Regions from separate parts of the Coprobacillus cateniformis genome, predicted to be linked through region 2. Evidence: riboswitches for the same ligand, from Rfam matches in the RefSeq annotation. Region 2 holds a riboswitch; the other holds the start of a gene.
What was found. A riboswitch is a leader RNA that binds a small molecule or an ion and turns the genes downstream of it on or off. The one in region 2 is predicted to bind FMN.

Region 1 (3,493 bases), 1.7 Mb from region 2:
TGCTAGTGCAACACTAACAACAGTTAAACTCATAAATAAAGGAGATATAGAGAGCGGTATTGTATATTCTTTATCTAGATATTCAATAACAATAAATCCAACATATGCAATAACTACTCCTGAAAAGGCATGAAGGATAGAATCCCAGTAAGGTATTTTTCCATAGAAGTTAAAAACATCACCTAAAATAAAACCACTAAAAGCAAAAGAAATTAAGATAAAGTCAAGAAGATTTGGTATTTGAAAATGATATTTATCTTTAATAAATTGAGGTATTCTTAAAACCAATAACATTCCCAATAACTGAACCATTGTAAAAATTAAACGACCTTTATTGGCATCCTGACGTGTAAATAATAAAAATATTGCAATTCCTAGCATCAAGACAACTAACCAAAAGATTATCTTTCTAGAAATAATCAAATAATAAGGTTTCTTTTCTTTCAATTTTGAATTCATGATATAACCTCCCTAGGCATACTAACATCCTTTTATGAACTTAAGATAAATCATGGTTCAACAATAGTCTCCATGATTCGATTAATTTTTCAAGCGAATAAGTGGCATTGGCTGGAGATGTTGATGGTAAACAAATATCTTCCTTTTGTGTGACTGGAAAAATATATTTTTGGTATAACTGATGTGCTTTTTTACCATTCGTATATATCGTTTCAATAGAAGTTTCTTCGATTAAAGAATTGATATCGTTAACCAGAACATTTTCAATAGAACTATCACTTGAACCAACAATATCACAACTCGCAATAACATCCCATACAGCAATATGGTGTTTTAATAAAAATGCTTTCTTATCCTCAATTGTTTGAAGTTTTAGATCGAATAACTGTTCAAATATTTTCCAAAAACGATTTTGAGGATGATGATAAAAGAATTGCCCCTCACGTGACTTGACTGATGGAAAAGAACCTAAAATTAAAAGATAAGAATCTTTGTTATAAACTGGTTGTATATTATGATATTGTTTCATAACAGAATTTACTCCCTTCTTTTTTTATTTCTTCTATTATATCAATTTACAAATAAAGAAAAAAGGTATATGATTATATATGCAGATGATGTGAATCATTGACCCATCTTTCAAAATTGAATAGAGTCTTTGTGGCAGGGTGTAATTCCCTACCGATGGTAAAAGTCCATGACCCACAATAAGTGGTTGATCTGGTGTGATTCCAGAACCGACGGTAAAGTCCGGATGAGAAAAGACATTTTCTGTGCACGCCTAGACATTTTTTGTATAGGTTATTTTTTTTAGAGAAAGAAGGAGACAGATTATGAAAAACATGAATGTAAAAGAAATGACAACATTGGGAATTTTATCAGCTTTAGCAATGATTTTGAGTTTATTAGCTTTTTTCCCACTTGTTCCAGCAGTACCTTGGCTTACCTATGATCCAAAGGATATAGTGATTGTTATTGGTGGTTTTATTTATGGACCTTTTGCGGCATTTCTCATGAGTTCTATTTGTGCTGTTCTTGAAATTGTTTTTAAAGGAGGCACAATTATTGATGTCATGATGAATATTATTTCCACTTGTGCGTTTGCCTGCGTCGCATCAACAATTTATAAGAAGAATCGAAGTAAAAAAGGTGCTATTATAGGTCTAGTGAGTGGAATTGTGGTTATGACAGTTTGTATGACAATATGGAATTATATTATTACACCCATTTATTATAATATGCCACGAGAGGCAGTCGTTTCTATGTGGTTACCAGGAATTGTTTTGTTTAATATACTAAAAGCCAGTTTGAATGCTGGAATCACTTTATTACTATATAAGAGTGTTGTAACAATTCTTAGAAAGACACATTTGGTGGAAGGACAGGGACAACATGCAAAAAGTTCAGGACTCATTATTATTGGTTTGTTTATTACAATTTCAATCATTTGTGTTGTATTAGCTATTCAAGGCTTAATATAGGAGGAAAAGAGATATGGAATTTAAAGAAGCTGTAGAATTTTTATTTGAAAAATTGGCACCATCAAAAATTATGGCATTAGCATCAAGCGTTGATAATCATGTGATGGTCAGAAATGTAAGTTGTTTAATTTATGACGATGCGATTTATTTTAAAACTGATAAGAATTTTAGAAAAACAAAACAGTTGTATGAAAATCCACGTGTTGCTTTATGTTTTAGTGGTATTCAAGTTGAGGGTGTTGCGACTATAAAAGGTTTAGTAACTGAAGAACCTGAACGTAAATTTGAGAAACTTTATCAAAAGTATTTATGGGGAAGTTATAATGCTTATAGTCATGAAGATACTGAAATTTTGGTTGAAGTGAAACCATCTTTTGTTGAAATTTGGGATACAGATGAGAAAAATAAGGCTTATCAAATCTTTATTGACTTTGATAAGAAAGAAGTTGAATATAAAAAATATGATGAATAATTCCAGACTTATCTGGAATTTTTCTGATTTTAGATATATTATAAGTTGGTCAATAAATATGAAACATAAATAAAGGGTAGGTCAATGAATTGAATATTAAGTAAAATTATGGAAAAGAATGATAATAATTATCAATAAATATGAGTTATGTTGCTATTTTTCTTGTCAAAAAAGTGAAAAAAGGGTACAATTTTAATGTTTTTTGAATAAGGAGAGGAAGGTTGAAATGTTAGAAAAAATCTTTAAATTAAAAGAAAAAGGAACAACTGTTAAAACTGAAGTTTTGGCGGGTGTAACGACTTTCTTAGCAATGGCGTATATCCTAGCTGTAAACCCACAAATGTTAGGTGAGACAGGTATGAGTATACAGGGTGTATTTTTAGCAACTGCTATTAGTAGTGCTGTTGCTACAATCATTATGGGATTACTTGCTAACTATCCAGTTGCATTATCTGCTGGAATGGGAGTAAATGCTTTATTCACATACACAATTTGTTTTGGTATGGGATTAAGCTATCAAGGTGCATTGGCTTGTGTCTTTGTATCAGGTATTATTTTCTTAGTTATTTCTATTACTGGACTAAGAAAGATGATTATTAATGCCATTCCTGCTCAGTTAAAATTAGCAATTGGTGCAGGTATTGGTTTCTTTATTGCATTTATTGGATTAAAGAATGCAGGTATTATCATACCAAGTGAAGCAACAGCTGTTGCATTGGGAAATTTAAAAGATCCAGCGGTTATATTAGCAGTTTTTGGTATCTTAGTTACAATTATTTTATTAGCTAAAAAAGTTCCTGCTGCTGTTTTCTATGGTTTATTAATCACTGCAGTTGCTGGTATTGTGGCTGGGTTGTGTGGTATCAAGGGGATGCCACAATTGCCAACAGGTGTTGTATCTGTTGACTTTGATTTTAGTTTAATTGGAGCATTTGCTTCTGGAATGGAAGAATTACTATCACATCCAAGTTGCATTGTTGCGATTTTCTCACTATTATTTGTAGATTTCTTTGATACAGCTGGAACGTTAGTTGCAGTTACAAATCGTGCTAATTTAATTGATGAAAATGGTGAGTTGGAA
Region 2 (3,493 bases):
TCGGCAGAAATACCTGTTGTAGTATCCTTATAATCAATAGAAACTGTAAAGGCAGTTTCATGGTTATCTGTATTATCTTCAACCATAGGGGAAAGCATGAGCCTGTTAGCCAGACTTTCACTCATAGGCATACAGATTAAGCCTTTTGCATAAGTCGCCATAAAATTAACATTTTCTGTTGTCGCAAATTGTGCCGAACAAATTAAATCCCCCTCATTTTCTCTCTCTTTATCGTCCATAACCAAAACAAGTTTTCCCTCTTGTAACGCCTGCAATGCCTCTTTTATTTTTTGATATTTCATAATTCCTTTATCCTTTCTGCTAAAATCCGTATCGGCATAACAACTCTTTCGACAACTCTGTTTCATTGCTGTTGTCTATGAGTTTCTGCACATATTTCCCTAATATATCATTTTCAAGGTTTACCATATCCCCGACTTGTTTATTCTTGAGAATTGTTTGCTCCAAAGTATGAGGGATAACGGATACCGAAAAATCTGCTTTCGATACTTTTGCGACAGTAAGACTAATACCGTCAATAGCAATCGAACCTTTTTCAACAATTAGATTTAAGATTTCTCTTTGCGTATTGATTTGATACCACACCGCATTTTTGTCTCTACGCACAGACGATATTCTGCCTGTCCCATCAATATGCCCCGTAACAATGTGACCGCCCAACCTGCCATTCATAGGCATAGCTCTTTCTAAATTCACAAGGCTTCCATGTCTTAACAGGCTAAGAGCCGTTCTGTTCCATGTTTCATTCATCACATCAACTGTAAAAGATTGTCGAGTGAAACAAGTAACTGTAAGGCAGATACCATTGACTGCTATGCTGTCGCCTAAATGTATATCCTCTAATATTTTTGAAGCTTTAATGGATAGTTTACAGTTACAAGTATCTTTCTGTATTCTTTCTACTTTACCGATTTCTTCTATTATTCCTGTAAACATGGATAAATCACTTCGCTTTCTATGAAATAATCATTTCCCACTTGAGAAAAAGCATATGGTTTAAGCATAATGGCGTCATTAGGAAAAGCAACACCTTGACCACTTACAGGGCTTTTTGCACTCCCACCAAATATTTTAGGTGCTATATAAATTTGCACCTCATCAACAATCTGTTGCTCAAGAGCACTCCAATTCATTGCACTTCCACCCTCTAAAAGTAGACTGTCTATCTGCATATTTCCTAAACATTGCATTAAATTCATTAAGTCAATATGATTACCTTTTTTCTTCGTATAAATAATTTCACAACCACATTTTCTGTAAAGAGCAATCTTACTTTCATCAATAGAAGAAGTAGCGATATATGTTTTAATGTCATTCGCTGTTTTGATAATTTTTGATGTAATGGGTGTTCTTAAATCTGTATCACATACGATACGAATAGGATTTTCCCCGTTTTCTAATCGGCATGTCAGTAAAGGGTCATCTTGAATAACGGTATTCACTCCTACCATGATCGCAGTAACCTTATGCCTGAATTGATGTACTTGTTTTCTCGCTTTTTCGCCACTTATCCATTTTGATTGATTTGTATAAGTTGCTATTTTCCCGTCCATTGTCATTGCATATTTCATAAAAACATAAGGAATATGCCTTGTAACATATTTTCTAAAAACTTTGATTAACTGTTGACACTCCATTTCTAAAATTCCTATCACAACTTGAATGTTGTTTTCCTCAAGTACCTTTACACCTTTTCCAGACACAATAGGATTACAGTCTAAAGTTCCGACGACTACTCTTGTAATGCCACTTTTAATAATTGCTTCTGTGCAAGGTGGTGTCTTACCATAGTGACAGCATGGTTCAAGTGTTACATAAAGTGTTGCTCCTACAGGTGACTCCCTACAATTTTTTAATGCATTTCTCTCTGCATGCAATCCACCAAAGATTTCATGGTATCCCTGTCCTATAATTCGATTATCTTTTACAATTACTGCCCCAACCATAGGATTAGGATTGACATAGCCAGCACCTTTTTTTGCCAGTTTTATTGCTAATTTCATGTATTCTGTATCGCTCATTTTTACACCTCCAAAAAAATACATGCCTTGAATAAAATCTATCCAAGACATGCAAAAGAGGATTTATGCGATTAAAGAAAATGCTCTGAAACAATATAAAATCATTCCAGAGCACGCAAAAAAAGCATAAACTTACTTTCATCTTCTTTCATCCAGACTATACTGTCGGCTTTGGAATTTCACCAAATCATGCCTTTCGGCTCGTGGGCTATACCACCGGTAGGGAATTACACCCTGCCCTGAAGATAGTTATTCAATTACGGACAATTATAATATCTGATATTATATCTGTCAATAAAAAGTTTTTTTCTCGTTTATCCAAATACAATAATTTGCAAGCAGGTAAACACAGGTTATTTCTTAATATCCTTTTGTTTGGGAAACTCCCCTTTCCCATTTTGAAACAGCTGATTCAGTTACATATAATTGTTCTGCTAATTCTTTTTGAGTTAAATTTCTTTCTTTGCGTTTCTTCACAATAAATCTTCCAAACGTACTCTTCTCTTTCATAATAAGCCTCCTCATACTTTAACTCAGTTATATAGTGTGTAAACAATTTTGTCAACAAAATGACCAAAATAACAACTCGACTCTTAAGCCAGTCTCTATTCTATTACGATTTTGACAAAAAAAATGAAGTATAAATAATACCTCATTTACTTATGATAAGTTTCATTTTTCATAATCTTGAATGCACGATAGACTTGTTCAATAAGAATAAGTCTCATTAATTGATGCGGAAAAGTCATTGGAGAAAAACTTAACCTCAATTGAGCACGAGACAGTATTTCTTCACCATGTCCTAATGAGCCACCAATCACAAAAACAATTGTACTTTTTCCATCAATCATACATTTTTCAATATGTTTAGAAAAAGCCACAGAATCCATTTCTTTGCCACTGACATCTAATAAAATCATATAATCATCTTGTTTGACTTTATCTAAAATTTTTCGTCCTTCTTTAGCTTTCACTAACATTTCCTCTGCCAACGAAGCCTTATCAGGAATTCTTTCATCCATAACTTCAATCATTTCTATATCTGCATAAGCAGATATTCTTTTTGCATATTCCTTAATACCATCTTTTAAATACTTCTCTTTCAGTTTCCCTACAGTTATAAATTTAATTCTCATGCTTTCCTCCAGAAACAACATCAACTTGACTTGCAACCTTAATATAATCAAATTTTATATTTTGTTCATCAAAAATAGAGTAATAAGTTTCTAATGCCTTTTCAGCTGTATTTGCCTCTTGCGATAAGTGGGCTAAAATAATCTCTTTGGTTTTGTCACCAATCATTTCACTCATTAATCTTGCACTATATTCATTATTTAAATGGCCAACATCATTTAAAATCCTATTCTTTAAAAACATTGGTCTTTTTGTATTCATTAACATCTGAATATCATGATTACTTTCAATTATATAATAATTTAAATTATTCATAT

Region 1: linked by a shared signal. The riboswitch ahead of GQF29_RS03265 (ECF transporter S component) and the one ahead of ribD (bifunctional diaminohydroxyphosphoribosylaminopyrimidine deaminase/5-amino-6-(5-phosphoribosylamino)uracil reductase RibD) in region 2 are both predicted to bind FMN.

Annotation. Positions count from the first base shown of each region.
Region 1 covers NZ_WSNW01000001.1:643,005-646,497, reverse strand. The annotation lists gene GQF29_RS03275 (DUF2238 domain-containing protein) at 1-459, opposite strand, end outside; gene GQF29_RS03270 (DNA-deoxyinosine glycosylase) at 500-988, opposite strand; FMN riboswitch at 1,110-1,229, shown strand; gene GQF29_RS03265 (ECF transporter S component) at 1,293-1,940, shown strand; gene GQF29_RS03260 (pyridoxamine 5'-phosphate oxidase family protein) at 1,954-2,412, shown strand; gene GQF29_RS03255 (NCS2 family permease) at 2,639-3,493, shown strand, end outside.
Region 2 covers NZ_WSNW01000001.1:2,381,070-2,384,562, reverse strand. The annotation lists gene GQF29_RS11685 (bifunctional 3,4-dihydroxy-2-butanone-4-phosphate synthase/GTP cyclohydrolase II) at 1-302, opposite strand, end outside; gene ribE (riboflavin synthase) at 322-957, opposite strand; gene ribD (bifunctional diaminohydroxyphosphoribosylaminopyrimidine deaminase/5-amino-6-(5-phosphoribosylamino)uracil reductase RibD) at 942-2,042, opposite strand; FMN riboswitch at 2,179-2,293, opposite strand; gene GQF29_RS11670 (helix-turn-helix domain-containing protein) at 2,403-2,552, opposite strand; gene rlmH (23S rRNA (pseudouridine(1915)-N(3))-methyltransferase RlmH) at 2,699-3,178, opposite strand; gene GQF29_RS11660 (MBL fold metallo-hydrolase) at 3,168-3,493, opposite strand, start outside.